4 regions of the Peribacillus sp. NPDC076916 genome follow, and region 1 is predicted to be linked to each of the others. Evidence: riboswitches for the same ligand, from Rfam matches in the RefSeq annotation. Region 1 holds a riboswitch; each other region holds the start of a gene.

Region 1 (7,816 bases):
TCCATATGCTTAAATAAGCCATCAGTAATTCTTCTTGCCTGATATTTTCTTTCATATTATCCCTTCCATCCATTACTAATTTATACATATTAATGTTCAAGTTTGTAAAGACTATCTTAATAATACGATCACGCTTTTTAAAATTCAAAAAAGGAGTGAGTACAATGTCTCAAGTATACCGCTGCCCGAATTGCCGGACAAATAAATCTCGCTTCAATCTCATTCAGCAAGTAGCGACCCCCATTAAAAAGGATCCGCAGTCAGGTGAGATCATTGAACAATATTCGAACGATTCCCTTCAGCCATTCCATCTAGCCTATAATGGTCCTGAAGTTCGGGTTCAATGTGCTGCTTGCGGATTGATAGAAGACGAAAAGACATTTGCCGCCTTTGGAATGCAACAATAAAAATGGTCAGACCCCTAAATGGGTCTGACCATTTTTTCAATCTTTTCCTACCGACATCTTAGCGCGGTCTATGGCGATTGGAATGGCTTTTCCATCCTCATATCCTTCATCCAATAATGCATTGGCGATTTCTATAGCCTTTTCCCTTACATCTTTATCTAGATTCTTCATCGAGTTTGGGTAATCGTTCTTATTCCATGGCACTAAAACCGCCTCCTTGATAAGAATGTCTCCTTTTTATGTTTCCCTTCTTTAATGGGCGGTAAACTTTTATCGGGCAGCTTTCAATTCCAAAGCTTTCAACTGACCGATCAACATTTCCTTATCCAACTTTTCCCCGATTATGACGATATTCAATGGCATTTTCATCATTTCATTCATATACATCGGCATTCCGTATGAATATTGGAATAAATGGGGGTATTGTGAATGTGTAAAGGAAATGTATCCTTTCATCCGATAGACCGTTTCCGGCAAAGCCCTAAGCCACTCTTCAAAGTCGGTTTGTGCCACGGCACCTTCGAATGTATGAACGACTGCAGTTAAATGCAAATGGTCATGTACATCAAGCTTTTGATGGCCATTATGCCGTTTTCTTTGCATTTGCTGCAATGTTGCCAAGGATACGGCTGCATACTCCGTCAATAAACATACAGCATCCGGATTCAGTGCCTGTATCGTATATATCAGCTGTGCGGCATCCATCTCACTTACCAAATCCACTTTATTCAATAATATGAAATCGGCATGGTGGATTTGCTCGGCAAGCAACTGCCGAAGCTGCGGAGACAGTTCCTCCCGATCACGCCACCTTAATAAATCGACGACCGTGATAATTCCTTTATACTCCAGCCTTTTGGCGAAGATCGGCGACATGATGCCATCCAATACTTCAACTGGATGAGCTGCGCCCGTCGTTTCAATATAAACCGCATCCAGTTCATTTTCCGTTAACAATTCATGGAGCTGAACCTCTAGTTTATCTTGAATTGTGCAGCAAATGCACCCGTCAAACAGCTCCTTAAGAGGCACTCCATCACCAATGAGTCCGCTGTCAACCGATACACTGCCGAGCTCATTTAACAGCACGGCCACTTTTCTACCCGCTTCACTTTCCTGTTTTAAAATATTTCGAAGAAGCGTCGTTTTCCCACTGCCGAGAAAGCCGCCCAATATGTACACTTCGGTTGTTTTCATTCTTATCTGCTCCTATGATCCGGTTAAATTCGATTCCGTTAAATTTTATCATACTTATCTTACTAAAGCACTTGCCGGATCGACATAAAAAACCAGCCTGTAAGCTGGTTTCAAACATAGACAAATTCGAAGAAAAGCGAATTCGACTGCAGTTTTTTATATAAAAACGTCAAGTCGATTTCAGAAATCCGCTCCCTTTCCGCCGACTGTCTTCCGAGCCTCCTCGACGCAAGCGTCTGTGGGGTCTCGGCTAGCCAGTTATTCGGCAGGGGTGTCGCAATTTTCTTCAATCGAATAAGGATTAGACTATAAAACTATTAAGACCGGAGTACTATATTCGAGCGGTCATGAGATTTTATGACCTTCATCTCACTATTCGGACTCCGAACACCATTTTGTTGCCAAACTGAAATCACGGAGTCCATCTTCGTGGTTACAGACTTTAGGCAAACTCTATGAAAACTCAATTTGCCTAAAGTGTTTTATTTAAAAAGGTCAGTTGATTTCAGAAATCCGCTCCCTTTCCGCTGACTGTCTGACAGGCCTCTTCGGCGCAAGCTTCTGTGAGATCTCGGCAAGCCAGTTATTCGGTAGGAGTGTCGCAATTTTCTTTAATCTTGCGAGATTTCTTTCCTATAAAATAGAAAAAACACAAAGGATTAATCATGTTTTTTTAAAAAATCAAGGTTAGGTGAGACCATTCCGACTTCCCTTTTGTTTACAAACAGAAACCAGCCCGTAAGCTGGTTTTTCAACAATGATTATGCTTGAACTTCGTCTTTTTCGTAAATCGGCACCCATCCTGCCGCTGTAACGAAAATACGGACAGCAACAGTTTTCCGATCTTCTGCGAGCGTGAAATAATGTCTTGTTGATTCTGGTACACTAATAAGATCGCCTGGATTAAGACGTACATCAAACCACTGTTTATCATTGCCTTCTATGGCAAAGATACTAGTACCGCCTGCTATGAAACGCACTTCATCATCTTCATGGTGATGTTCCTGCTTAAAGTTTTCAAGCATTTGATCCAAGTTCGGATTTGCATCTGATAATGTGATGATATCATGCGCTTTATAACCTCTTCTTTCAGAGATTTCCGCTATCTCTGATTGGAATGTTACAAGGATTTCCTCCTTGTCAGCATCTGTTAAATCGTATTTTTCCACAAGATGGGCCGGTAATTTAGAAATGTCCCATTGTTCATAAATAACCCCTTGTGTTTCTAAAAATCCCTTTACCTGTTCACCGTTTTCAATAACCTCGTTTGTTTCATGGAATCTGATCGTCGCCATCATTCATTCCTCCTCTATGAGTGTTTATCTTAAAGAATCTGCAAACGCCTTTTGTTGATTAAGCAATAGTTGGTATTGAAATAAAAATTCGCAAGCTTCAAGTATTCTTTTTGCTTCGAGTCCGCTTTTACCCCAAACCGTAATGCCATGATTACGGATCAGCACCGCGCCAGAGTCTGCTTCGACATGTGGCTTGAACTTATCGGATAACAGCGGAATGTCAGCATGATTATATATGATTGGAATCCGAAGCTCCGAATCTTCCTCCCACCGATCGGTCGCTTTAATGATTTCGTGGTTACGAAAGGAAACCTGGCCTTCATCTCCGTACAATTCTGATATCACATTATTTTCAACAGTATGGACATGGAGTACACAGTTCGCATTGGTTTTCCGGTAAATGACTGTATGAAGTAAAGTCTCGGCCGATGGTCTTAGGTTCGTTTCTTCAACTGGTTTTCCTTTTAAATCCACCAGTAAAAAGTCCGAATCCGTTTGCTTCCTTTTATCCTTACCGCTTGCCGTAATATAAAAGAAAGCGCTTTTGGGCTCGCGGATGGACAGGTTCCCGCTCGTTCCCATAAACCAATCCCTTTTGGCCAGTTCAGCTTTAATATCTGCCAACTCCCGCCATTCTTTAGAATGATTGTTCACGCTTTAACCGCCTCCTGCCGCTTTAAAATGTCAATTACATCAAAAAATGTTTCAAACCCTTGATGTGGAATTCCTTCCCTTTCGCATTTTTCAAGCAGTATGTCACGGGCTATGACAAAATCGGCCTGTTTGGCCGCTTCAAAATCCGTTACTGAGTCTCCAATAACGAATTTAAAATCTTCCGCCCCCGCTATTTCCCGCATAATGGATGGCTTGCAGCAACCGCAATCATTATTACATTGATCATCACAATCATGCGGCCACTCAATATAAATCTTTTCCTTATCAAAAAATGCTTGGTTGCAATAAACGGACTCTGTTGGCAAGATATCATTTAAAAGCGGTGCAATGAAAAAATCCATGCCCCCGCTTACTATATATAAAGGGATGTTGGCTTGTTTCGTATACTCAACGAATTCATAAAACCCTGGACGAATGCCGGCCGTCTTTCTTACATATTGGATGATGTCATCCTTCATGCCACTATCAAGCAGTGAAAACATCTCCCCAACTCCTGAAGATATACTGATTTTTTGCTGGAGGATACCGTCTTTCAACGTTTCCCATTCCGGAGGAGCAAATTTTTTCATGATGGAAATGATATTATCCGTGTTGGTGATCGTTCCGTCAAAGTCACAAAAGATGATCGGTTTCATTATTCTTATAGGCCTCCCCATAACACAAGAGCTTTTTTTAGTGTTTCTTCCTCAGCAGCCGCTTCAGATAGGTCCTTTCCTGCTAGTACGGCTTCCACAGCAGAACGGAAAGCCTTGGCCCCGCCTTCTGCTCCGTCAGGGTGCCCGTGAACTCCCCCTCCTGCATTAATCACGCTATCGAGGCCAAAATCCTTGATCAGGTCCGGAACCATGCCCGGATGAATGCCTGCAGAAGGAACAGGGAAGGCTTTTTTCCATGAAAGTTCATCTTTTGTCAGAGCTTCAGCAATCGCCAAGGTCTCCTTTTTTTCAAGTGCGACATTTCCATAAGGGGATGGGAACAAGGATAAATCCGCACCTGATAACCTTACTAATTTACCAAGTAATAATGGATAGCCGATCCCATAAAATGATGAAGCTGCCAATGCCCCGCTAAAGGCGGGGTGCGCCATGATCGGCAACTTGATACGATCATGTTCACTCAAGGCCTGCAATACATCCAAACCATATGTATGAACGTTGAACAATAAGGCATCTGCCCCTGCTTCAGCCGCCTGCTCTGCCTTATCCAGTAATTCAAATGTTTTCCCTGATAGATTGACAGCATATAAAGTACGGTGGCCAGTGGTTTCATGGACTTCATTCAATATTCTTTTTCCCGTTTTTATTCTATCGAAAAATGGAGTCAGTTCCTGGTCGAAGAGGATCTCATCATCTTTAACTAGGTCGACGCCCCCTAATGCTTGTTGTCTCAGTTGCTCGTTATGGAATGTCAGGTCTCTTCCTAATACACCTTTAAAGATGCTCATTACCAGGGGCCGGTTAAATACGCCAATCTTCTCCCTTATGCCTCCAATGCCAAATTGCGGTCCGGGAAAAGCTTTTTGAATATCACCGACAAAATCCAGATCGATGAGTTTTATTTCTCCGTCCAATGAAAGTTTGCCGAAGACAGTCGTGAGGATTGCAGGTAAATCAATGGAAAAATTCCCTGCCGGATAGGCAATTTTAATAAGCGAACGGTATACTTTACGATTAAAGTAGCTGTTTGCCCTCTCTTCTTCAGAAAGTGGTGTCACCGATACAACGCGCCCCTTATGTTTTTCCAGTTGTTTCTGGACTAAATGTGGCAGGTCCGTCCATGTCCCGACAGTCAAACCTAGGGCAATGCTCTCTGCTTTTTTCTCATGATTTCCAGTGAAGTCATGAATTAAATAAGTAGCGACTATCTCGCTCATCTGATCACTCCTATAACACGTTAGTAAACTCTCGATGTCATTAACCTGAAATGGTCTCAAAATGGCAAAAGCCCCTTCATAAAGAAGAGGCTTTAAAAAGCCATCTTCTTATCTCCCAGCCATTGGCTGCAAGAATTAGCACCGTGCCTTGTGGATTTCAGAAATCCGGCGAAGAATTCCGCCCCATTTTACAATGGAATTACGGTCGGTTGCTGGGCTTCATAGGGCTAGTCCCTCCACCTGCTCAAAATAAGAAAACGCTGATATATAAATTGCATTCAAGTATCGAAAGATTAAGAATTTATTTTGTATTCTGACAGGTAATCCCTACTTTGTCAATAAGTTTTAACTATTTTAACGGTGAATAAATCGGATATCTCAATCGATCGTTAAAATAAGTTTAATTTACGTATTCGTTCCACAGCCTCTTCAAGTCGTTCTTCCGAGGTCAGCAGCCCTACCCTGACGTAACCTTCGCCAATTTCACCGAATCCATTCCCTGCGGCAACAGCTACGTGGGCATGCGTTAATAAATAGTCTGCAAAACTCTCTGACGTAAAACCATTAGGTACCTTGAGCCAGGCAAAAAACGATGCCGCAGGCGCTTTGACATCCCAGCCGATTGCCCTCAATCCCTCAATGAAAACATCCCTTCGTCTTTCGTACATCTGCACTAACTTCTCTACACAGCTCTGCGAATCAAGCAAAGCACTTGCCGCAGCTTCTTGTATCGCCGGGAAAAGACTCACATAAAGATGGTCTTGTAATAGTTCAAGAGCTTCTATTACACTCTTATTCCCCACTGCGAAGCCGACTCTCCATCCTGCCATATTGTATGTTTTCGATAGTGTGTATATTTCTATTCCAACATCCTTCGCTCCCTCCGATTGGAGAAAGCTTATCGGTTTTTTTCCTTCGAATCCGATCGCGCCATAAGCGAAATCGTGGACCACACAAATGGAATGCTCTTTTGCGAGGGTGACGGTTTCATCAAAGAAACTATCAGTTGCAGAAGCACCTGTGGGATTATTCGGATAGTTCAAGAACATCATTTTGGCTTTATCAAGTACTTCTTTATGTATGTCATCATATTTCGGAAGAAAATCATTTTCTTCTGTCAGAGGCATGAGTTCGGTCTTTGCCCGGGCTAAAACAACTCCGGAAAGATAATCGGGATAGCCGGGATCTGGAACAAGGATCGTATCACCTGGATTCAATAAACACTGCGGCAGTTCGACAAGACCTGCCTTCCCCCCGAAGAGAATCGCCACTTCACTATTCGGATCCAGCTTGACACCGTATTCTCGTTCATAAAAGACGGCGGCAGCATCTTTTAAATATTGATGTCCCCGGAATGGCGAATATTTATGATTAATCGTTTTTTCAGCGGCCGACTGCAAACTTTTCACGATATGTTCTGGCGTCGGCTGATCAGGGTTTCCCTGGCCTAAATTAATGACATCATATCCTTGCTCCGTGATTGCATTGACTTTTGCGACTAGTGAAGCAAAAAACTGCTTGGGCAGGTCCTGAAGCTGGCCGGATTTTTCGAATTGCACCATTTATACACCTTCTCTGAAATTTCTTGAAATTCTAGTCACAAATGATATATGTTTATCATAGTCTTGTAAAGCATTTTTTACATGTGGAGGTTTTAATCGATGAAATGGAAAATAGCTTGTATTCAAATGGATATAGCTTTTGGTCAACCGGATATCAATTTTCAGGTTGCAGAACAATGGTTGGAAAAAGCAGCACGGTCAGAACCCGATATCGTCATTTTACCGGAGCTTTGGACAACAGGATACGACTTGACCAGGTTAAATGAGATTGCTGATCACGAGGCAGAAAAAACGATTGAATTTTTAAAAACACAGGCACAAAAACACCAAATTCACATCATAGGCGGTTCCATCGCGAAAAAGACAAGCAAGGGAATCTATAACACGATGATCATCATTGATAAACATGGGAATCTCATTAAAGAATATGATAAGCTTCACTTATTTCAGTTAATGGATGAACATCATTTCCTGCAGCCAGGAGAAAAAGATGGTTTATTTACTCTTGATGAAAAAATATGTGCTGGATTCATTTGTTATGACATCCGTTTCCCTGAATGGCAGCGTGCCCATACCGTTCAAGGTGCCGAAGTTCTATTCGTAACGGCGGAATGGCCAAAGCCGAGACTCGATCACTGGAGAGCCTTATTGATTAGCCGTGCCATCGAGAACCAAGCCTATGTTGTAGCCGTTAATCGTTCAGGTTCGGATGTCAATAATACATTTGCTGGTCATTCCTTGATTATTGATCCATGGGGGAATCTCATTAGTGAAGCCGGAGAAGGAAACGAACTCTTGACAGGCACC
Region 2 (7,816 bases), on a different contig from region 1:
ATTGGATATGGATATCGGATATCCGAAGTGGAGAAAGAGATAAGCTCTAGAGGGCTGACTAATATTAAGATGATTAATGCGATGAATCGAAGAGTGACCCTTCATGAAGTTTCAACATCCCATATTGCCTATGTGAGCTTGGTTGAAAAAGAAGTATTCAATAAAGTTTTGCCTGGTAAAATCATCGATTATATGTGTGTCGGAAAACCGATTGTCGGTGATGTGGACGGCAGGGCCAAGAAGATGCTCAGAGAGGCGAAATGCGGGTTGGTGGCAGAGAGCAGGAATGTTGATGAAATCTGTCAACATATCTTGACCATGGCCTCAGATCCAGCCCTTCGCGAAGAACTGGGAGAAAATGGTCATCGGTATGCTAAACAACATTTTCAATGGTCTAAAAATATTAAAGGTCTCATCAATGTGATGGAAGCGTCAGGCTGAAAAATCCGGAAGTGGAGGACAACATGGCGAAGAAAGTATGTATGTTCGTGTGGAATCACTTTACAAACGATGCGAGGGTTCTAAGAGAGTGCACAGCACTTACTGAAGCTGGTTATGAAGTCGATTTAATTGCCATTCATAACTGGAAAATCGAGGGCTTGCCCAAAAAGGAGAAACACCAAAATGGTTTCTCCGTCACTAGGGTGAATAACCGCTGGGAGGGGCTTCATAGGGTTCTCAGGATCGTAGGCAAATTGAAGAAAAAGAAGTTTGAAATCGTTCTATTGGCCTTATTGGTCTGGAATACGTTGTGGAACTTGAACTTGATCAACGGCTGGCTGGGATCGGGAATACTGTTCGGTTCCCTTGCACTCCTTGCGATGTGCACCATGATCATCACTAAAACGAAGCTGCCGACCTTATTAACAAGGAGCTATATTTTTGGTCAAATGATCTATCATGGCCGGAAAAGGAAATATGACTTTTATCATTCGAATGACTTGAATACGCTCATGCAGGGAGCGATCAGCAGTAAATGGTTGAGAAGAAAAAAGCTGATTTATGACTCGCATGAGGTGCAAACGAGCAGAACGGGATATAATAGCCGGATTTACGGGCTGATGGAGAAATTCCTATTAATGTTCGTCGATGAAATGATTGCCGAGAACCATACGAGAGCTAAGTATAACGAAGACTTATATGGTCTGTATCCCAAGGTGGTCCATAACTACCCGATACCAACCAATCCTGAGGAAAGTACGGCCGTGAATTTGCATGAGCTGCTCGATTTGCCAGAGGGTGAACCGATATTGTTATACCAAGGCGGCGTGCAAATGGGAAGAGGATTGGAGCAATTGGTTGATGCTGTACCGATGATCGAAGGCGGGACGGTAGTTTTTATCGGGGATGGAAGAATCAAGGACGAATTAATGAAAAAAGTAAGAGACATGAATCTGGAGCATCGTGTGAAGTTCCTGCCGAAGGTTCCGGTCGACGAGCTGCTCCACTATACAAAAAATGCGTATTTAGGTTTTCAGATATTGAATAATGTCTGCTTTAATCACTACTCCGCATCCTCAAATAAATTGTTTGAATACATGATGAGCGGTGTGCCTGTGGTTGCCTGCAGCTTTCCTGAAATACAAAAGGTTGTCGATACAGAAAAAATCGGTGTGTGTGTCGATTCACATGATCCAAAATCAATTGCCGAAGGCGTCAATTACTTATTGAAACATCCTGAAAAAAGGGCGGAAATGAGTAATAACTGCCTGGAGGCGCGACAAAAGTACAATTGGAAACAAGAGAAGGAAATCTTTATCGAAATCTATCAAACAGCCTAACGAATGTGAGTATAGCAGAAAAATAGATAGGAGTGGTTTATATGAAACTTTGTACAATCGGACTTGGTTATATAGGACTTCCAACTTCTTTAATGTTTGCGAAACACGGTGTCGATGTTGTCGGCGTGGATATCCATCCTGAGATTATTTCCAATTTGAATAGCGGCAGGCTCCATATCGAAGAACCAGGTTTAGGAGAGGTATTGCAAGAAGTGCTTATTTCCAATAAGTTCAGAGCTGCGTTAAGCCCGGAACATGCGGATGTTTTCATTATCGCGGTGCCTACACCAAATAAAAAGGACATACATCAATCTTGTGATTTAACTCATGTCATGGATGCAACCTCCAACATTCTTCCTTTTATCAAAAAAGGGAATGTCATCATTATCGAATCGACGATAGCGCCGAGAAGCATGGATGATCATATTAAACCGCTGATCGAGAGGACGGGCCTTACCATCGGAAAAGACATTTTCCTCGTTCATTGTCCGGAACGTGTTTTACCTGGAAGGATTCTTGAAGAGTTGGTCCATAATAACCGTATCGTCGGAGGCATCACGGAAACATGCTCATATAAAGGAAGTCTTGTTTATAAAACCTTCGTTCAAGGGGAAATCATTCAGACGGATGCGAAAACGGCTGAAATGTCCAAACTGATGGAAAACACCTTCAGGGATGTCAATATCGCCCTTGCGAATGAGCTGACGAAAATCTGTTTCGAGCTTGACATCAATGTTTTGGATGTCATATCGATGGCAAACAAACACCCTCGTGTGAATATACACCAACCTGGGCCAGGCGTTGGCGGCCATTGTTTGGCGGTCGATCCATATTTCATCGTTGCAAAGGCACCAGAGTATGCGAGAATCATTAAATTGGCCCGTGATACCAACGTATCGATGCCTTATTATATCGTTAATTCCGTAAGGATGATGCTAGAGGGGATCCGGAATCCAAAAGTAGCTGTTTTCGGTCTTGCATACAAAGGAAATGTAGATGATATTCGAGAAAGTCCCGCCATTGATGTCGTCAATATCTTGATGGGGATGGACAACATGGATGTAGCCTTGCATGACCCGCATGTCCAATCCGGAAAGATGCCAGTCGTATCTGTCGAAGACGCAGTAAATGATGCCGACTTGATACTTGTCCTGACTGACCATGATGAATTTAAACAGATGGACTATGATAAGCTATCGAATCTCATGAGCAATAAATTGATTTTGGATACACGCAATTGCATTGATGCAACTAAAACAGAAGTCCCGGTGGCCAACCTGGGCAATATATATGAATACAAAACGATGTCCATGAAAAAAGCCAGGAATAAAGCGATCATCTAAAAACTTGGACAAACATCGTTAATGGAATAAGGATAAAGGAGGCGCTGTCTATGACAGTGCCCTTTTTCCAATGAAGAAAAGGACCAAGCAAGAGCTTGATCCTTTCAGACAAATTGTAGAAACATTCCTTTCCGCCGAGACTGTCTGTGTCTGACCAAGCCTCTCGTACTGGGCACCTGGGGAGGGAAGCCAGTTATTCGACTGCAAGCGCCGTTTTTCGCCCTGCCCAGCATTATATACGACCGTAGACGCCATTTTTCGCCCTATTTTGCTTAATAAAGAAACCATGAAGGAAAACATATTCTTGGTTCGGGAAGAGATACTTTCTTTTCGACAAACTGAAAGGACCAAGCCAAGGGCTTGATCCTTTTGTGTGAAATTTATTAAGCTGTCGGTCCGCCAAGTTCTTCGATTTCACTTGGAACGCTTTTGAATTTCTTGAAGTTTGCACGGAATTGAGCGGCAAGGTCTGTTGCTGCTTCTTTATAAGCTGCAGGATCTGCCCAAGTCTTGATTGGTTGAAGCACTTCATCAGGAACACCAGGAACATGAAGCGGGATATCCAAACCGAAGATATCATCTTTGATCGTTTCGATGTTCGCTAATTCACCTTCAAGTGCAGCTTGTACCATTGCACGGGTGTAAGCCAGTTTCATACGGCTTCCAGTTCCATATGCACCGCCAGTCCATCCAGTGTTGACAAGGTATACCTTTGCATTGTGCTCGTCGATTTTATCACCAAGCATCTCGGCATAGCGTGTAGCTGGAAGCGGTAAGAATGGTGAACCGAAGCAAGTGGAGAATGTAGCTTCCGGTGAAGTTACGCCTCTTTCAGTACCAGCCAATTTACTAGTGTATCCGCTTAGGAAGTGGAACATTGCCTGTTCTTTGGAAAGCTTGCTGATTGGAGGCAAAACGCCTGAAGCATCAGCTGTCAAGAAAATGATTGTATTTGGATGTCCTGCAATACTTGGGTTCACGATGTTATCGATCGCTTGCATTTGGTAAGCAGCACGAGTGTTTTCAGTCAATGAACTGTCATCATAGTTCGCTTCGCGTGTATCCGGATCAACAACAACATTTTCCAGTACGGCACCGAAACGGATCGCATCGAAAATTTGTGGTTCTTTTTCACGTGAAAGGTTGATCGTTTTCGCATAGCAGCCGCCTTCGATGTTGAATACGCCGTTAGAAGACCAGCCGTGCTCGTCATCGCCAATCAGTTTACGGCTCGTGTCTGCAGACAAAGTCGTTTTGCCTGTACCGGACAGACCGAAGAATAAAGCGACGTCCCCTTCACGTCCTACGTTAGCAGAGCAATGCATTGGAAGTATTCCAGCCTCTGGAAGTAAGTAGTTCATGATCGAGAAGATCGATTTTTTCATTTCTCCTGCATATTCCGTTCCGCCGATCAGGATGGTACGGCGTTCAAATGAAACGATGATGAAAGTTTCGGATGTAGTTCCGTCAACTTCCGGGTCTGCTTTGAAGTTAGGTGCAGAAAGGATTGTGAATTCAGCTTCGTGACCTCTCAATTCCTCTTCGTTTGGACGGATGAACAAAGTATGGGCGAAAAGGTTATGCCAAGCATATTCATTAACAACACGGATCGGAAGACGTGATGTTTCATCTGCACCAGCGAAACCTTTAAAAACAAAAATCTCTTCTTTTGCTTTTAGGTAGTCAACTACTTTATTATATAGTTTATTGAATACATCTTCGGAAATTGGCTGGTTCACTGGACCCCAATCGATTTTATCTTTAACTGATGCTTCTTCAACGATATATTTATCTTTAGGTGAACGACCTGTATATTTGCCAGTTTCAGCTTTTACCGCACCGGTGGATGTTAGAACGCCTTCATTTCTGCTTAATACTTTTTCGACCAATTGAGGAACTGAAAGTTGAGTTTGCACATTGTTTCCTGTTAATAATTGGTGTAACTCATTAGAAACGTCTACAGAATTCATATATGAGGTACCTTCCTTTGTTTAAGTTTTTAGATTACAATTAGTATAACACATTCATTTAATTAGTCTATACTATTTCTTTTAATTTGTGATTATTTTCAGTTAGTTGCATTAATCATTTTAATCCGGCAGGAACCGATTCAGGATGACCGCATAAACTTTCATGAAGATAATTTTATTTTAATAGGAAGTAAGTAAGCAATATATGACTAAAGGGAAAGTCAGGATTTCGTTCCTTTTCGGATGCTCATTACTTTATTATTAATGGCAATTTACAACATTTCTATTCGTATTTTGCATTGTAAGCCCTTCTAGGACGCTGCATCAACATGTTTTTTCAAATGAACGCCATTCTGGATGGATATCATCTTTTTAGAAAAGCATTGACAAGTTCCAGCCAGATACGATAATATCTTAAATTGTACGGATTCTCTTATCCCGAGTTGGTGGAGGGACAGGCCCTTTGAAACCCAGCAACCTGCCATATTGAACTTGACTCCAAGATCGATCGCCGAAAATAAAGCGAAGGTCTTCAAGGAATAGTGGTGATGGTGCTAACCTGAGCAAGGTAAAAAACCCTTGAACGATAAGAGTGAAAGGATAGAAGACAGAATGTTAAACCTTTCCTCATTTGCCAGGGAAGGTTTTTGTGTTTTTTAATAAGTAATTCTGTGTCTATAGTTGAAACTAATGAGGGAAACGAGTTCCGTAAAATTCAGGCTTTTGCCTGCAACATACTAACTTCCAAGGAGGAAATACGATGTCAAAGAAACGTCTATTTACTTCTGAATCTGTTACAGAGGGCCATCCGGACAAAATTTGTGATCAGATTTCAGATTCCATTTTAGATGCTATCCTAGCTAAGGATGCAAATGCACGTGTTGCGTGTGAAACTAGCGTAACTACAGGTCTTGTACTTGTTGCCGGTGAAATTACAACCTCCGCTTACGTAGATATTCCGCGTATCGTTCGTGATACGATTAAAGGAATTGGCTACACACGTGCGAAATACGGTTTCGATGCTGAAACTTGTGCAGTGTTGAGTTCCATTGATGAGCAGTCTGCCGATATCGCAGCTGGTGTCGATAAAGCATTGGAAGCTCGTGAAGGAAACATGTCAGAGGAAGAAATCGATGCAATCGGTGCAGGGGACCAAGGTCTTATGTTCGGATTTGCTTGTAATGAAACAGAAGAGCTTATGCCGCTTCCGATTTCATTGGCGCATAAACTTTCATTCCGCTTGGCTCAAGTCCGTAAAGATGAAACTCTTGCTTACCTGCGCCCTGATGGTAAAACACAGGTAACTGTGGAATATGATGAAAATAACGTTCCTGTTCGTGTAGATACGATCGTTATCTCTACACAGCATGATGCAGAAATTACGCTTGAACAAATTCAAGCCGATCTAAAAGAACACGTGATCGAGGCAGTCGTTCCAGCTGAATTGATCGATGCCGATACTAAGTACTTCATCAACCCGACTGGCCGTTTCGTAATTGGCGGACCTCAAGGGGATGCTGGTCTTACTGGACGTAAAATCATCGTTGATACTTACGGCGGATACGCTCGCCACGGCGGCGGTGCATTCTCTGGTAAGGATGCTACTAAAGTTGACCGTTCTGCTGCATACGCTGCTCGTTATGTTGCGAAAAACATCGTGGCAGCCGGACTTGCCGACAAAGCGGAAGTTCAATTGGCCTACGCAATTGGTGTTGCAGAGCCAGTATCTATCTCAATTGATACGTTCGGAACTGGTACAGTTAGCGAAGAAGTCCTTGTTGACCTAGTTCGCGCTAACTTCGACCTTCGTCCAGCAGGTATCATCAAAATGCTTGACCTTCGTCGCCCGATCTACAAACAAACAGCTGCCTACGGACACTTTGGCCGTACAGATGTCGATCTTCCATGGGAACGCACGGACAAAGCAGAAACATTAAAAGCACAAGCGTAATCCATATAAAAAAAGGTGTCCCGCAATTAGCGGGGCACCTTTTTTATGGATTAATTTTGCCGTCAGCGGGAATAATTCAAGAAATCCCAAAAAAATTCAACTTATGTGCAATACGCGTGAGTCAGGGGCGTTTACAAGTTTGTTTGGGTCAACTACTCGTGAGTTAGAGCAGTTTACTCGTGAGTTAGTAGCATTTACTCGTGAGTTAGTAGCATTTACTCGTGAGTAAGAGCGGTTTACTCGTAAGTTAGTAGCATTTACTCGTGAGTAAGAGCAGTTTACTCGTGAATTAGAGCAGTTTACTCGTGAGTTAGTAGCATTTACTCGTAAGTTAGAGCGTTTTACTCGTGAGTAAGAGCAGTTTACTCGTGAGTCTGTAACGTTTACTGGTGAGTTTCAGTATAATACTCGTAACTTTCAGTCAATTGGTGGTGAGTTACTTTATTCGTTCCGCCGTTTTATAGTATTGTCCTTTTTCGGCGTATTCACGTACGATGCGTTCCATATCCTGGCGGTCTTCTTCGTTGATTTCGCGAATGACTTTAGCTGGACGTCCGAATGCCAGCATGTTCGGTGGAATGACTTTACCTTGGGGAACTAGACTGCCGGCACCGATGAAGGCCCCTTCGCCGATTTCGGCTTCATCTAGCACGATCGATCCCATGCCGATCAAAGCTCCTTTGCGGATTTTACAGCTATGTAAAATGACCTGATGGCCAATGGTCACTTCATCCTCGATGACCAATGGATTATTTGGGCTTTGGTGCAGGA
Region 3 (7,816 bases), on a different contig from region 1:
AAAAGGCCAGATATCATAAAATTCCAACTAAATCCATAGAAAAAGGTGAAACCATATGTCAGGGAAAAAGTTGCGTTTTGAAACATTGAGTGTTCATGGCGGTCTGCAAACTGATGAAACAGGTGCCCGTGCCGTTCCTATCTACCAAAGCAATGCATACTTGTTCAAAGACACCGACCATGCAGCGAATTTATTTGGCCTAAAGGAGAATGGCTATATATATACACGGCTTCATAATCCCACGGTCAGCGTTTTTGAAGAAAGAATGGCCTTATTGGAAGGTGGCATCGGCGGATTGGCAACAGCAAGCGGAATGGCTGCCATCTCACTTTCAATCCTGAACATTGCCGGTGCAGGTGATGAGATTGTTTCAGCCTCTACATTATATGGCGGTACGTATAACCTTTTTGAAAATACTCTTCCTAAATATGGGATCAAAGTGAGGTTCGTTTCTCCCGATGACCCTGAAAATTTCAAAAGGGCGATTACGCCAAGAACTAAAGCCATTTTTGCCGAAACGATCGGTAATCCAAGTTTGAGGGTGCTTGATATTGAAGCGGTAGCGAAAATCGCCCATGAAGCCGGCATACCTTTAATCATTGATAATACCTTTGCAACACCATATCTTTGCAGACCAATTGATTTTGGCGCGGACATCGTCATCCATTCCGCTACAAAATGGCTTCTGGGAAATGGAACGACACTAGGCGGTGTCATCGTGGATGGAGGGAAGTTCGATTGGAACTCGCCAAACTACCCTGGCTTCACGGAGCCTGACCCAAGTTATGACGGTCTGGTATATGCCGAGGCAGTTGGACCTGCCGCATTCATAACGAAAGCCCGAGTCCAGTTACTTCGTGATTTAGGCCCTGCGCTAAGTGCCCAAAGTGCATTCCAGTTTACGCTTGGACTTGAAACGCTGCATGTAAGGATGAAAGAGCATCTATCAAACACCAAGTCTGTCATTGAATATTTAAAAAACCATCCTGCCGTGACTTGGGTTTCGCATCCTGGTGATGAGGATCATCCCGATAAGGCCCTTGCGGATAAATATTTGCCTAAGGGAGCTGGATCTGTCGTGACTTTTGGAATACAAGGTAATCGCGAAGCTGGGGCAAAACTTATCAATTCGGTGGAATTATGGTCCCATGTGGCGAATGTAGGGGATGCGAAGAGCTTGATCATCCACCCAGCCAGTACGACCCATCAACAATTGAATGAGGCGGGTCTTGCGAAAGCGGGTGTAAGTGCCGATCAAGTCCGTTTATCAATTGGGATTGAAAATGTAGACGACTTAATAGAAGATTTAGAGCAGGCAATTGAAAAAGCGACGAATATCGTCTCCTTGACTTCCAAAACGCTTTAAGCAAAGTTTCTGTTCATTCTTGAACTAGAAATAATATACATTGCGCTCCTTTTTTATCTATGATAAAATTTCTCCATACTAAAGAACTTAATGATGTACAAATATTCTATATATTAGCTCTTATCAAGAGAGGTGGAGGGATGTGCCCGATGAAACCCGGCAACCGACAAGGAGATTTCCTTGGAAAGGTGCCAATTCACACAAAGTTTAATTACTTTGGAAGATGAGAGAAAGGCCTGTTTCTTCACCTGCCTTTCTGCTCATGCAGAAAGGTTTTTTCAGTTTTAATGGGGAAAACATGTGCATGTTATGAGAAACAGACTAATAATGTAAAGAAATCAACTAAGTTCATAGGTTTTATTGGATAAAAGAGGTGAGGATTAATGATTACATTGACGAAAGTCAGTAAGCTGTTCCGAACAGGAAAAGGAAACAGTGAGACGATCAAGGCTGTAAATAATGTGAATGTTGAAATAAATAAAGGCGAGATTTTCGGTATCATCGGTTACAGTGGAGCCGGGAAAAGTACTTTAATCAGAATGCTCAATGGATTGGAAACTCCTACAGAGGGATCCGTTGTGGTGGCTGAGAAGGAAATTTCAAAAATTAAAGGGGCTCAGCTCCGTAAGGCACGTCAAGAAATCAGCATGATTTTCCAACATTTCAATCTATTATGGTCAAGGACCGTTCAGGATAATATTTCTTTCCCATTGGAAATTGCTGGTGTTTCTAAAGCGGAACGGATCAAGCGTGTGAACGAATTGATCAAGTTAGTCGGACTGGAAGGCAGGGAAAAGGCCTATCCTTCACAATTAAGCGGAGGGCAAAAGCAAAGGGTGGGCATAGCGAGGGCTTTGGCAAATGACCCTAAAGTGCTGCTGTGTGATGAAGCGACATCTGCCTTGGATCCGCAGACTACCGACTCCATACTCGAATTGCTTGTTGACATCAATCAGCGCCTAGGATTGACGATCGTCTTGATAACACATGAAATGCATGTAATACGTAAAATCTGTCATCGCGTCGCCGTGATGGAAAACGGGCAAGTTGTTGAACAGGGTCCTGTCCTGGATGTTTTCAAGAATCCTAAAGAACAAATGACAAAGCGTTTCGTGCAGCAGGTAACGGAACCAGAAGAAACGAAAGAAACGATGGACCATTTGCTCGAACGTTATCCTGCAGGTAAAGTGATTCAATTGACCTTTGTAGGTGATCATGCAGAAAGCCCGTTGATCACCAAGCTTGTGCGTAACTTCGAGTTGGATGTCAATATCGTTCAAGGTAAGATATCCCAAACAAGAAGCGGTTCATATGGAACATTGTTTATCCATCTTGATGGCACTGAGGATGAAATGCTCCGCGCAATCGAATTCATTAAAGCACAGCAGGTAGGCGTGGAGGTGATTACTCATGCTTGAAGAATTATTGCCGAATGTTGATTGGGAAGACATTATTGAAGCAACGAAAGAAACGCTTTACATGACAAGCGTCTCTGTAGTGGCAACCTTTTTTATAGGCATAATATTAGGATTGATCCTGTTCCTGACAGGGAAGGGTAATATGTGGGAAAACCGGGTAGTCAACGGGGTCATGAGTGCAGTCGTTAATATATTCCGTTCCATTCCATTTCTTATTTTGATCGTGCTGCTCATTCCTTTCACTAAAGCACTCGTCGGATCCATGATCGGAGAGAACGCTGCACTGCCGGCACTTATTATCGGTTCCGCCCCATTTTATGCGCGTATGGTTGAAATCGGCCTTCGTGAAATCGATAAAGGTGTAATTGAAGCCGCTAAATCCATGGGGGCAAAAACGAGCACGATCATTTGGAAGGTCCTTCTTCCAGAGTCGATGCCTGCCCTTATTTCCGGGATTACGGTAACATCGATTGCATTGGTTGGATATACCGCAATGGCCGGGGTCATCGGCGCAGGCGGACTTGGTAATCTAGCCTTTTTGGACGGCTATCAAAGAAATCATAATGACGTTACACTTGTGGCGACTATCGTTATTCTAATTATCGTCTTCATAATTCAAATTATTGGAGATGTAATTACATCTAAATTGGATAAAAGATAAAGGGAGATGAATAGGATGAAAAAGTTTTTAGGATTTGCATTAATTTTAGTGTTATCTATCGCTTTGGCTGCTTGTGGAAGTGAAAAGGATAAAAGCGGCAGCGATACGGAAAAAGAATCGAAGAAATTGGTTGTAGGGGCATCCAATGTTCCGCATGCTGAAATCCTTGAAGAAGCTAAGCCGCTTCTTAAAGAAAAAGGAATCGATTTGGAAATCGAAACATTCCAGGACTATGTTTTACCGAATAAGGCGTTGAATGATAAGGAATTGGATGCCAACTATTTTCAACACATACCTTTCTTAGAGTCGGCAATTAAAGAGAATGGATATGATTTCGTCAATGCGGGCGGGATCCACATCGAGCCTATCGGTTTATATTCACAAAAATATAAAAGCATCGATAAACTTCCTGAGGGAGCAACGATCATTTTAAGCAGCTCTGTCGCTGACCATGGGCGTGCTTTATCACTGTTGGAAAAGAATGGCCTCATCAAGTTGAAAGAGGGCGTCGATAAAACGACAGCTACAACGAAAGACATCATTGAAAATAAGAAAAACCTTAAATTCGACGCTGAATATGAAGCGGCATTACTTCCAAAAATTTATGAAAGCGGCGAAGGCGATGCTGTTTTGATCAACTCTAACTATGCAATCGACGCTGGCTTGGACCCATTGAAAGATTCAATTGCGATTGAAGATTCCGAATCACCTTATGTGAATGTCATCGCTGTAAACAAAGGCGATGAAAATAAAGAAGAAATCAAAGCGCTTGTAGAAGTGTTGCATTCTAAAAAAATTCAAGATTTCATCCTTAAGGAATACAAAGGTGCGGTTGTACCGGCGGATAAATAATTCAAGAATGGCGGCCTGATTTAATTCAGGCCGTTTTTTTATGTTTAATCATGAAAGTGAAGGGTATAGAGGTAATGAAGGAATTAAAATGATACACAAATTCGAAAGGATGGTTCACTATCAATACTCTAGATTTAAATGTAACAAGCGAAATGGAAAAGGCGATGCAGTCTTCACATGGGATTGGCTACAGTGAGTACAGTAGAAACTTAGACCTCCGTATCGAGGTTGAGAAAGAACGGGATAGGGAACATGTAAAGTGCAATAAAATGGTCCGAGACCTACAAAGCAAAATTCACGGATAAGCATATAAAAGAGTTCTTTAAAAGATCGGTCTGTAGAGGTAAAATGGAAAGTGGTCCATAAATAAGGGTTTCCTTATTGGATAAACTTACATAGTGCCTGTCAGTCCGATTTTTTCTTTTAAAGAGAACGTTCATACCTTGCAATCGAATTCCTTGAGCATATATTAATAAGGATGATTGCTGAATAATAAGATAATTTTAACAAAAACTAAAATAAGTATAGATATGCAGTAAACAGGCCATATCTGTTAGTATTGTAAGAATAGGAAGGGTTTTAAACATGGCGGAAGTGAAAACCCCTATCTATTTAGTTGATTCCAAATTGGATTTGTTATAAAATTGGAATGAGAATAAAGTGAGAATGCTTTTACGCAAAATTATAGTAAAGAAAGTAATCCTTACTTTCTGGTAATAAAATTGGAATTAGTTCACGGAGGTATTATTATGTCAGCTTCTACATTAACGGTTAAAGATCTTCACGTATCAATTGAAGGTAAAGAGATTTTAAAAGGGGTAAACCTTGAAGTCAAAGGTGGAGAAATCCATGCGATCATGGGACCAAATGGAACTGGTAAATCCACTTTATCATCAGCAATCATGGGTCACCCTAAATATGAAGTGACTAGCGGAAGCATCACATTCGATGGCGAAGATGTATTGGAAATGGAAGTAGACGAGCGCGCTCGTGTAGGCCTATTCCTAGCTATGCAATATCCAAGTGAAATCAGCGGTGTTACAAATGCTGACTTCTTGCGTTCTTCCATTAATGCACGCCGTGAAGAAGGCGATGAGATTTCATTGATGAAATTCATCCGTCAAATGGACCAAAAAATGGAGTTCCTTGAGATGGATGAAGATATGGCGCAACGCTATTTGAATGAAGGATTCTCAGGCGGAGAGAAAAAACGTAACGAGATTCTTCAATTAATGATGATCCAACCTAAAATTGCAATCTTGGATGAAATTGATTCAGGTCTAGATATCGATGCACTTAAAGTCGTTTCAAAAGGAATCAACGAAATGCGCGGAGAAGACTTTGGATGCTTGATCATCACTCACTACCAACGTCTATTAAATTACATCACTCCTGATTTTGTACATGTTATGATGCAAGGACGTGTCGTTAAATCAGGCGGTCCTGAACTTGCTGCCCGTTTGGAAGCGGAAGGTTATGACTGGATTAAACAAGAATTGGGCATTGAAGACGAAACTGTTGGCGAAGAAGCGTAAGTAGGAGGATTTGCAATGACTACAGAAACGAAATTACCGTTTGAACAAGAGGATATAAGCTCCTATTCAACTAAAAATAATGAGCCAGCTTGGTTATCCGAGCTTCGGATTCAAGCGTTTTCTGAATTAGAAAAGCTCCCGATGCCAAAGCCGGATAAAACGAAAATCGATAAATGGAATTTTACTTCATTCCAGACTCATACGGTTGAAAGTGAAGCTTTTGCTTCTTTAGAGGAGCTTCCGGAAGAAATTAAATCCATCATTGAAGAAAATGAAAACTTATACATTCAACGCAATAATACGCCGGCACATATCAATCTGTCAGCAAATGTGAAAGAACAAGGCGTCATTTTCACGGATATTTTAACAGCGGCTCGCGACCATGCTGAGCTCGTGCAAAAATATTTCATGAAAGACGGCGTTAAGATAGATGAACATCGTTTAACGGCGCTTCATGCTGCATTAGTTAATGGGGGAGCATTCCTTTATGTTCCGAAAAATGTAGAAATCAAAGAGCCGATCCAGTCTGTATTCCTATTGGATAATCCAGATGCTACACTTTTCAACCATGTCTTGATCGTAGCGGAAGATAATAGCTCTGTCACATATGTAGAGAACTACTTCTCAAGCGTTGAGTCTAACGAAGGGGTTGCCAACATCGTAACGGAAGTATTTGCAAATGCGAATGCCAAAGTGGAGTACGGAGCGGTCGATACCCTTTCTAAAGGCTTCACGACGTACGTTAACCGCCGTGGGGTGGCAGGGCGTGACGCTCGTATTGAGTGGGCACTTGGCATGATGAACGATGGAAATACGATATCAGATAATACAACATATCTAATGGGCGATGGCTCTCACGGTGATACTAAATCCGTTGTAGTCGGACGCGGGGAACAAAAGCAGAACTTTACGACAGCGATCATTCATTATGGCAAACGCTCTGAGGGCTATATCCTTAAGCACGGTGTCATGAAAGACGCTGCATCCTCCATTTTTAATGGAATTGGGAAAATAGAGCATGGCGCTACAAAGTCAAATGCCGAACAGGAATCACGCGTATTGATGTTAAGTGAAAAAGCACGCGGAGACGCCAATCCAATCCTCTTGATTGATGAAGATGATGTAACGGCTGGCCATGCTGCTTCCGTCGGTCGTGTCGACCCGCTTCAACTGTATTATTTAATGAGCCGTGGTATTACTAAGAAAGAAGCAGAAAGACTTGTCATTCACGGATTCTTGGCCCCTGTTGTTAACCAGCTTCCAATTGAGGGAGTTAAAAAACAATTAGTAGCGGTCATTGAAAGGAAAGTACAGTAATGAACCCATACGAAATTCGTAAGCTTTTTCCGATATTAGATCAAGAAGTCAATGGTCAGCCATTAGTTTATTTAGATAGTGCTGCAACCTCTCAAAAACCGGCTGCAGTGATTGAAGCGATTGAGCAATATTACCGCGGATACAACTCGAATGTTCACCGCGGGGTGCATACACTTGGAACAAAAGCTACGGATGCGTATGAAGGTGCACGTGAAAAGGTACGTAAATTCATTAATGCTTCTTCTACAGAAGAAATCATCTTTACAAGAGGCACAACGACTTCTTTAAATACTGTAGCAAGAAGTTACGGTGGTGCAAATATTAAAGAGGGTGACGAAATCGTCATCTCCTACATGGAGCATCACAGTAATATCATTCCGTGGCAGCAGCTTGCCAAAGAAAAAGGCGCTGTACTGAAGTATATTCCGCTTCAAGAGGATTGCACGATTTCCCTTGATGATGTCAGGGCAACGATTACGGACGCAACGAAAATCGTTTCCATCATGCAGGTTTCGAATGTACTTGGTGTCATCAATCCTGTGAAGGAAATCGCGAAAATTGCCCATGAACACGGTGCTGTAATGGTAGTCGACGGGGCGCAAAGCACGCCGCACCTAAAAGTGGATGTCCGTGATCTGGATTGTGATTTCTTTGCCTTCTCAGGTCA
Region 4 (7,816 bases), on a different contig from region 1:
CCTTTTGTAAAGTCAGCAATTCTTCCCTCGCAATCTGGTCCAATTGTTGAACAACTCTTTATGTGCTCTTGAACTATCCTGACCCTTTAATTCCATAAGAAAAAGCTGCCTTAACGACAGCTCCTTCAGCTACCCCGGATCCGTTCTTGAAACATAACCCTTCCATCACTAAAAAGATTGTTGTTTTTAAAATGAAACGATTTAAGGTTGATTGGAGCGCAAGTGCGAGACTCCTGCGGGAGCAGCGGGACAAGTGAGACCCCACAGGCGTTTACGCCGAGGAGGCTCACCGCCCGCCCCGCGGAAAGCGAGCATCCGGAGGGGGAAATTCATCACACCGCTTTACTTGGTAAATAGCAACAAAGTATGCGAAATCAGCCTATAAAAAAGTAATTCCCTTTTTTATTTAATTCTTTACTCTTCTCCAATAACTCCTTATTAGGAAGTTGCAAAACTTCCAATTTGTTCACTTTTTCTATAAAAGCTTGTATTTCATTAATATCTGTAATGACCTTTGAAGTTGACTCTGAAGATACCCCGTCCTCATCAACACCTTGCACTAATAAAGTTGTATATTCATCTTCATGTGCTTCTCCCCTCAATAAATTAAGGTCAAGTCTTAGATACAATGGGAGAGCGATTATTAAGAGGGTATTTTACAGACAAAAAATACGGACAAAACCTGTAACGACATGAATTGCTTTATTTCGTTTTTCTTCCTAAAATATCCGCAAATACTCCGATTACAGCCGATTATCCATGATTAAATGGCTTGATTATAATGTAAGCACCAAATGATAACGCTTCCCTTCACTATCTCGGCCTTTTCCTTGTGAATGTCCTCTCTTCCCTTGAATCTGAATCTCAGCATGTTACGATAAAATGGCTGAAAAATACGAACGGAAATACGAACGATGAACTTTTAGGAGGGCATAATGTTGAAAGATAAAACTGTGGCATTTTTAGGAGCCGGTTCGATGGCAGAGTCGATGATTTCAGGAATTGTGCAGATGGGGAGCATACCAGCAGAGAGAATTTATGTGACAAATCGCCGGAATCAATTACGGCTCAAGGAAATGAATCACGTGTATGGAGTTCAGGCGGTCCATCAGGATGCATTGCCATATGAAGAAATCGATTTCTTTATTTTGGCAATGAAGCCCCAGGGAGCAGCAGATGCTCTCGATGCATTGAAAGATAAAATAAAAGTGGATCAAGTTGTGATTTCTGTTTTAGCGGGCATTTCAACTGAATTCATGGAAAGTCATCTACAGCTTGGACAGCAGGTTGTGCGGTTGATGCCAAATACGTCAAGCATGATCCGGGAGTCGGCAACTGCGTTATGTCCGGGAAGACATACAGCGATGGACAATGTGATAGCAGTGAAGGAATTGTTTGGCTGTTTGGGAAAAGTGTTCTTAATTGAAGAAGAGCAAATGGATATTTTTACAGGAATTGCAGGAAGCGGACCTGCTTACTTCTATTATTTAATGGAACATATGGAATATGCCGGCGTTAAAAAGGGTATGGATGAAGCGATGGTCCGTGAGATTGTCGCCCAAACGATTTTAGGGGCAGCCAAGATGATTATGGTGAACGACGAGGCACCGGCAAGTCTAAGAGAGAAAGTCACTTCACCAAATGGAACGACAGCATCCGGACTTGAGGCTTTACGGAAAAATAATGGCGGCAAAGCCATTTCACAGGCGATTCATCATGCAGCGAAACGTTCGAAAGAGCTGAATGAAGAGATGTCAGTAGCGTACAGGAAATCGGCTATTCCCCGAGAGTATTGTGGCACTTCAGTACCATAAGAGGAAGGTGTCCAAGTTAACTATTACCATGGATCCTCCTTAGTAAAATATATGTATCAAAAGATATGGTTATAAAATGATAATCCTATCAAATAGTTAGAATAAATTAAAACGTAAGAAAAACGGAGGACAACATGAAGAGAATCCTTAAGATCGCTAGTGCTTTTATCGGAATCCTTATCGGAGCAGGGTTCGCCTCAGGACAAGAGACCATGCTTTATTTTGTAAGCTTCGGGAAATTGGGCACAATTGGAGCTATCATTTCAGTCGTTATTTTTGCATACCTTGGAATGATTCTGATGAAGCTTGGCAGTCGTACACAAACAGATTCGCATCAGGAAGCAATTTATAAGATTTGTGGTCGCTTTCTCGGCGGTATCATTGATTATGTTCTGAACGCCATCCTACTAGGTATCGGAATTGTCATGATTGCGGGGTCAGGCTCAATCTTTAATCAGCAATTCGGATTACCTTCTTTTATAGGCACCATTCTTATGACTGTTCTTGTTATGACAACAGTTATGCTGAAAGTTGACCGTGTGATTAAGGTAATTGCATCCGTCACACCATTTCTGATTATTGTCGTACTTTTCTTATTTATTTATAGTATGTTAACAATGAATTCATCGTTTACGTCACTTGAACCACATGCACTGGAACAAAATTCAGCTGCGGGACATTGGCTAATATCTGCAATAAACTATATTTCAATAACCATAGCAATGGGGGCTTCCATGACACTTGTTATGGGTGGAAATGAACCTGATGAAAGGATATCATCCATTGGAGGACTTATCGGAGGGGCTGCTTTAGGTCTACTTGTTATGATTAGTCACCTTACTATTTTCTCACATATTCATACTGTATCGCACTTAGATATGCCAATGCTGGGAATCGCCAACAGTGTTTCACCTCTCTTAGGTATTCTGTACTCTCTCGTTCTGTTCGCTATGATTTTCAACTCGGCAGTCAGCATGTTCTACTCATTTGGAACACGCTTTTCAAATCCGCATACCACAAAATTTAAAGTAATCATCATTTCATCACTGTTGATAGGATTTATAGCAAGCTTCTTTGGCTTCACTAAACTTGTTTCCTCTCTCTATCCAATCTTTGGCTATATGGGAATTGTTCTTATTATCGTTCTCATCATTACTCCATTCCGAATGAGTCGATTAACGAAAGAAAATTAAATGGAATAACTATAAGCTCTCTAGTAAATGATATTCTAATTTATCTGTATGTTCTTCTTACACAGCTATTATTTTTGGATGTGGCCTCCTATAAATAATAGGATAATCCTTTTCGTCATATTTCTCTTGAGTTGTATAAACTAGCTTGCTTCATTAATTGAAAACTGGGCATCTATCCCCTTTTATTTCCACGAGCATCAAGCCTTTGCCATTTATTAAGTGAATAACGATTATTGCTAATGAAGCATCCAAGAAAAAGGATTGCAGTAAGATGCGGGGATACTTCCTCATTGATAGCTTTTATTAATGTCAATATAAAACTATCCAATATATACATTCCTTTCGAAAAATAAACTACTGAACTTTGCCTCACCACCTGGAATATTTCACCATAGGGTTTGGTCATGATAAGATCACTCTCGTACTATATTCACGCTGAATTTAAAATAATGTGTTTACTTGAATATAATGTTTGACTCTTATCAAGAGAGGTGGAGGGACTGTGCCCAGTGAAGCCCGGCAACCGTCAGTTAATTAACTGAAATGGTGCCAATTCCTGCAAAGCAATGTGCTTTGGAAGATGAGAGAAAGGATTGAGGATTGTTTAACCAACCTTTCTACTAATGAGTAGAAAGGTTTTTTTTGAGAAAAAGACGATCTCCCTTGGTGGAATGATATTAAGATTCCTGTTGAACTATGTAAACATCGAAATGACGCAGGAGTGATTGGGGCAATGTATCATTTTATTCAACAACAAAGATTATAAAAACTTATTATTTAAGTGTTCACCTTAGTTTATAGAGTTATAGAAGAATACAATATGAGTCGTTACCAATGGGGACTAAAGAAAATGGCCCCGGTACAATACCGGGACCACCTATTAGCCGTTTAGGAACTTTTTACTGTCCGAAAAATGGGGCATAGTTCAGATTACCATCGCTTTTTTTATTTCGACATTGCTAGCATGCCTTGTAAAATAACCTCAATACCCCATTCAAAACGTTCGATGCATCCGCCTGCGAACATATCTGATTTTAGCATCATAATCAATGGATATTTCGCTGGATCTGCTTGATTATAAAGTGCAATCATATCGTCTAAGTCCGTGCTTTCCTCTTCTACTCGACTTCCCCGTTCAAATGAATATCAATTCCCCAAGCCATACTACGTTTTCACTCATACCACCGTTTTTCAAATATTTCAGTAAGCATTCATTGATTTTTAAAGAGTTTTGACCATATGGAGAAATAGTCATTGCAAGCATTCTAGGCATACTTTAAAAAAGAGCCTCTCCAAATGTATCTTCTCTTCCACATTTGTTACTATTTCATTTATTTGCTCTTGCACTTTCTTAATACCCTGTTTTGTTTCAGTTGAGTATTTGTTTTTGCCATTCCCCATCATTCCTATTCATAATAATTCTTGTTTCTTTATTAAAGGTTGGACTGGCACAAAGGTTGATAGGCATTTAATGGTTTTTAACAATAGAGTCGTAATTCACATGAAGTATATTACAACTTTCCTTCTACAAAATTAAACAAAAGGCAACAATATTAAACAATGAAAACAGTTGATTATCAATATACAGTTTATAGGAATTATAGTGGAATAAAATCCAGTAATTTTGCACTCCTTAATTACTAAATCTTTTGAGGAGCACAGTACTTTTTAAACAGGAAAAACTACCTAAAATTTGTTCTTCTAAAATAAAGTATTAATAAAATTTTTGTAGAGTGGATTTTTAACTGCCCCTGATTTTACGACAAGATATTAAGTACATTCAATTTACAATAAGCTTGTATTAAAAATTTCTAGCATTTTGGGGGTGCAGTTTTTGACAAAACAGAAAAAGCAGAAATGGAAAAGGAATTTAGTGGTGATGACTGCCATAACCGGACTAGTGTTCTCTATATTTTATCCAGGCCTAAGTATTCCGGTTGCAGCGGTCGAACAGCCTGACCAGCCGATTCCTAAGGAAGAATCGGTCTCAATTGTTCAACTTGTAGTACCAAATGATAAGGCAAAGGAGAAGCTTCTTGAGCTTGGAATTGACCTTACCCACAGAATCGAAGCACACGACGGAGTCTATGAAGTGGATGCCGTTGTCACACCAACAGAAATTGCCATGTTAAAGACCTTTGGCATCAATGTAAAAGAGACCCTGATCACCGAAAACCAATGGGACACACGCGTGGCAGAGCGGCAATCTACTGTCCAGCTGCAAGCCAGTCTGGCAGCTTCCGAGGATACACTTAAAGTCCTTAGGGCAAACCATTTTACCAATCAATCAGGCACCTTCCTATATCTCGAAGTGAAATCAAGCGCCGGTGCGACTGCTAGCACAGCACTTAAAGCAACTTGGACCGAGAACGGTGAGGAAAAATCTGCTACACTTTCCAGATTGGTAGATTACGGTGAATATTTATATCACTATTTGCTTTTACCAGTTAGCGCCATTCCTTCATCTGTTAAAATTGAAAGTAATCTTGGAGGAACAGCTACGAGCACAATTACTGAATGGTTAGGGAAAGAGCCGAAACATCCAAAAACAGATTATGTTACCGATTTTGTTGATCACTATATGGCACCAAATGAATTATATGAACGTGCCGAAAAACTTGCAAAAGAATTCCCGAACTTGGTAGAAATCATTGATATGCCAAATAAAACAAATGGTTATAGACGTCTTGCCCAAGCTACAATCGGCGGCACGACCAATCTCGCAGTTGTTGTTTCCTCAAAAGCATGGGGGCATGAGGGCGGGAATGATGTATCGGTAGAATTCAAGAATCCGGGAACCAATAATTCACCACTAAAAGTGACTGTGGATGGTACAAAGATTTTAGTAAATTTAGCTACTGATTCGTCAGGAAAGGCAACAAGTACTGCCGCACAAGTTGTTAAAGCACTGAATGAGAATGCAAGCCAACTTGTCACTGCGACTACATACCGCGGTAATACTGGTGCCGGTGTTGTCGCACCAACTACAAATGCTGCGATATTAACTGACGGCTTGAAAGCTGGGGCAGACGTTTCCCGTGATCCTTTTACAGTAAAAGCGATCCGAATCGGCAAGCATCGTGACGGTTCTAAACCAGGTGTTCTTGGATATGCTCAGGAGCATGCCCGTGAATGGGTGACTCCGCTCGTAACAATCGAAACGGCGGAAAGACTACTGCGAAACTATAGTCAAGATAGTGAGACAAGAAAGCTTGTCGATAATCTTGATATATTCCTTGTACCTTCAGTAAACCCTGATGGTGCCAATTACAGCTTAAATGATTACAATATGCAGCGTAAGAATATGACCAATCACTGTGGTCCCACTGCCTCTGATCCTGGGTACCGTAATAATTGGGGAGTTGACCTTAACCGCAACCATTCTGTTGGTTCCGTTTTTGATGGCTATATTGGCGGAGGTACAAGTTGTACGGGAGACACTTACGCTGGACCAGCTGAAAACTCTGAGCCTGAAGGAAGAAACCTTGTCTGGCTTGCTGACAAAAACCCAAATATTAAGTTTGCAATGAATATTCATAGTTATGGCGGCTACTTCATGTGGTCCCCTGGTGCTTACGATTCAAAACGTACAACACTGCCACGCCCATCAGCTGGTGAAGAAGCGTTTTACTGGGCAGCTTCTGACAACATCTTAAATGATATTCAAGACCACCGCGGAACGGTCATTCTACCTAGCCGTACAGGTCCAATTCCTGACGTACTATACTCTGCTGCAGGTAACTCTGCGGACTACCTTTGGTATGAAAAGGGGATTTATGCCTGGAACTTCGAAGTAGGGGCAGATTTATGGAATAAGGATACAAAAAGATGGCAGGCAGTTGGATTCCAGCCAGCCTTTGTAGAAGGCCATGAAGAAGCAATGGAATTTGCCAATGGGTTGATTGGCTTAATTAAAGTAGCCTACAACAGTGCAAAAGACCATCAGCCGCCTTCCTCAAAAGCTACACCTGGAAACGGTAAATACACAGGTCCGGTTGATGTTAAGATTGAAACAAGTGAGCCGGCCACCATTTATTATACGCTTGACGGCAGCCGCCCTACCTTCCAATCAGCTAAAATTAAATTAAGCGGCACCCGTGAATTTGCAGAAACATTAAAAATTGAAAAGACTACAACCATCAATTATTTCACTGTGGACGCCGCAGGAAACATTGAGAAAAACTACAATCCACTTGGTAATGGGAAAAACTATAATTCTGTAACGCTTACAATAAAATGACGGTTTGCAAGGGGTTGGCCTTACGGGGCCAACTCTTTTTTCATTGGTACCTTTGAACTGATAGACTTTCTATTATTTTTGGATACAAAATAACCAGAATCGTGTTATCGTTAATATTTCCTTTTGCGTCACTAAATCTTGGCCAGTAGTTGAAGCCCTCGCCTAACTAATTAACAATATATATCATCCTCTGTCCATAAGTCTTAAATCTTTTATACTATAAATTACAAACTAACGTTTAGACATAAAACAAGAATAAATAAACAAATAATTGTTGTCACTTTAGGCGATAATTTGCACGTATTTTAAGTGCTATTTTGCACATGCAAATTTAAAACCCAGCTACCTTTATAAAAGATTAGCTGGGTTTATTCATTGTTCCTGTTTTTCTAAATACCGGGGTAGCGTCAGGAAAATGCGGATTTACAACGATAAGGAAATTCCAAATTAAAAAGCCCAACTTCTCTGCAAAACAAAATAGAGAAAGTGAGCTTTTCAGTTACTTCATTATTTTTATTTGAACTAATATAAAACTGCTAAGTTGATTTTTCACTCAGCTATTTATTGAA

Evidence for each region. Region 1 has a riboswitch for S-adenosylmethionine ahead of mtnW (2,3-diketo-5-methylthiopentyl-1-phosphate enolase). Riboswitches for the same ligand answer to the same signal wherever they lie in the genome.
Region 2: it holds a riboswitch for S-adenosylmethionine, as region 1 does, so the genes downstream of both, metK (methionine adenosyltransferase) here and mtnW (2,3-diketo-5-methylthiopentyl-1-phosphate enolase) in region 1, are expected to answer to the same signal.
Region 3: it holds a riboswitch for S-adenosylmethionine, as region 1 does, so the genes downstream of both, ACQKFG_RS14410 (methionine ABC transporter ATP-binding protein) here and mtnW (2,3-diketo-5-methylthiopentyl-1-phosphate enolase) in region 1, are expected to answer to the same signal.
Region 4: it holds a riboswitch for S-adenosylmethionine, as region 1 does, so the genes downstream of both, ACQKFG_RS25635 (IS3 family transposase) here and mtnW (2,3-diketo-5-methylthiopentyl-1-phosphate enolase) in region 1, are expected to answer to the same signal.

Annotation. Positions count from the first base shown of each region.
Region 1 covers NZ_JBNNIU010000002.1:581,755-589,570, reverse strand. The annotation lists gene ACQKFG_RS07860 (hypothetical protein) at 1-55, opposite strand, end outside; gene ACQKFG_RS07855 (DNA alkylation repair protein) at 165-407, shown strand; partial or broken gene ACQKFG_RS07850 (DUF2188 domain-containing protein) at 465-611, opposite strand; gene ACQKFG_RS07845 (CobW family GTP-binding protein) at 678-1,604, opposite strand; gene ACQKFG_RS07840 (cupin domain-containing protein) at 2,366-2,899, opposite strand; gene ACQKFG_RS07835 (methylthioribulose 1-phosphate dehydratase) at 2,924-3,553, opposite strand; gene ACQKFG_RS07830 (2-hydroxy-3-keto-5-methylthiopentenyl-1-phosphate phosphatase) at 3,550-4,209, opposite strand; gene mtnW (2,3-diketo-5-methylthiopentyl-1-phosphate enolase) at 4,215-5,447, opposite strand; SAM riboswitch class I at 5,553-5,703, opposite strand; gene ACQKFG_RS07820 (pyridoxal phosphate-dependent aminotransferase) at 5,837-7,009, opposite strand; gene ACQKFG_RS07815 (carbon-nitrogen family hydrolase) at 7,109-7,816, shown strand, end outside.
Region 2 covers NZ_JBNNIU010000008.1:28,100-35,915, forward strand. The annotation lists gene ACQKFG_RS20225 (glycosyltransferase family 4 protein) at 1-441, shown strand, start outside; gene ACQKFG_RS20230 (glycosyltransferase) at 465-1,781, shown strand; gene ACQKFG_RS20235 (nucleotide sugar dehydrogenase) at 1,823-3,124, shown strand; gene pckA (phosphoenolpyruvate carboxykinase (ATP)) at 3,508-5,094, opposite strand; SAM riboswitch class I at 5,525-5,687, shown strand; gene metK (methionine adenosyltransferase) at 5,855-7,045, shown strand; gene ACQKFG_RS20250 (gamma carbonic anhydrase family protein) at 7,482-7,816, opposite strand, start outside.
Region 3 covers NZ_JBNNIU010000004.1:143,144-150,959, reverse strand. The annotation lists gene ACQKFG_RS14415 (O-acetylhomoserine aminocarboxypropyltransferase/cysteine synthase family protein) at 56-1,366, shown strand; SAM riboswitch class I at 1,484-1,596, shown strand; gene ACQKFG_RS14410 (methionine ABC transporter ATP-binding protein) at 1,750-2,784, shown strand; gene ACQKFG_RS14405 (methionine ABC transporter permease) at 2,777-3,445, shown strand; gene ACQKFG_RS14400 (MetQ/NlpA family ABC transporter substrate-binding protein) at 3,461-4,297, shown strand; gene sufC (Fe-S cluster assembly ATPase SufC) at 5,047-5,832, shown strand; gene sufD (Fe-S cluster assembly protein SufD) at 5,848-7,149, shown strand; gene ACQKFG_RS14385 (cysteine desulfurase) at 7,149-7,816, shown strand, end outside.
Region 4 covers NZ_JBNNIU010000017.1:32,156-39,971, forward strand. The annotation lists gene proC (pyrroline-5-carboxylate reductase) at 936-1,814, shown strand; gene ACQKFG_RS25630 (YkvI family membrane protein) at 1,949-3,007, shown strand; SAM riboswitch class I at 3,484-3,594, shown strand; gene ACQKFG_RS25635 (IS3 family transposase) at 3,789-3,899, shown strand; gene ACQKFG_RS25640 (M14 family metallopeptidase) at 4,842-7,247, shown strand; gene ACQKFG_RS25645 (type 1 glutamine amidotransferase family protein) at 7,801-7,816, opposite strand, start outside.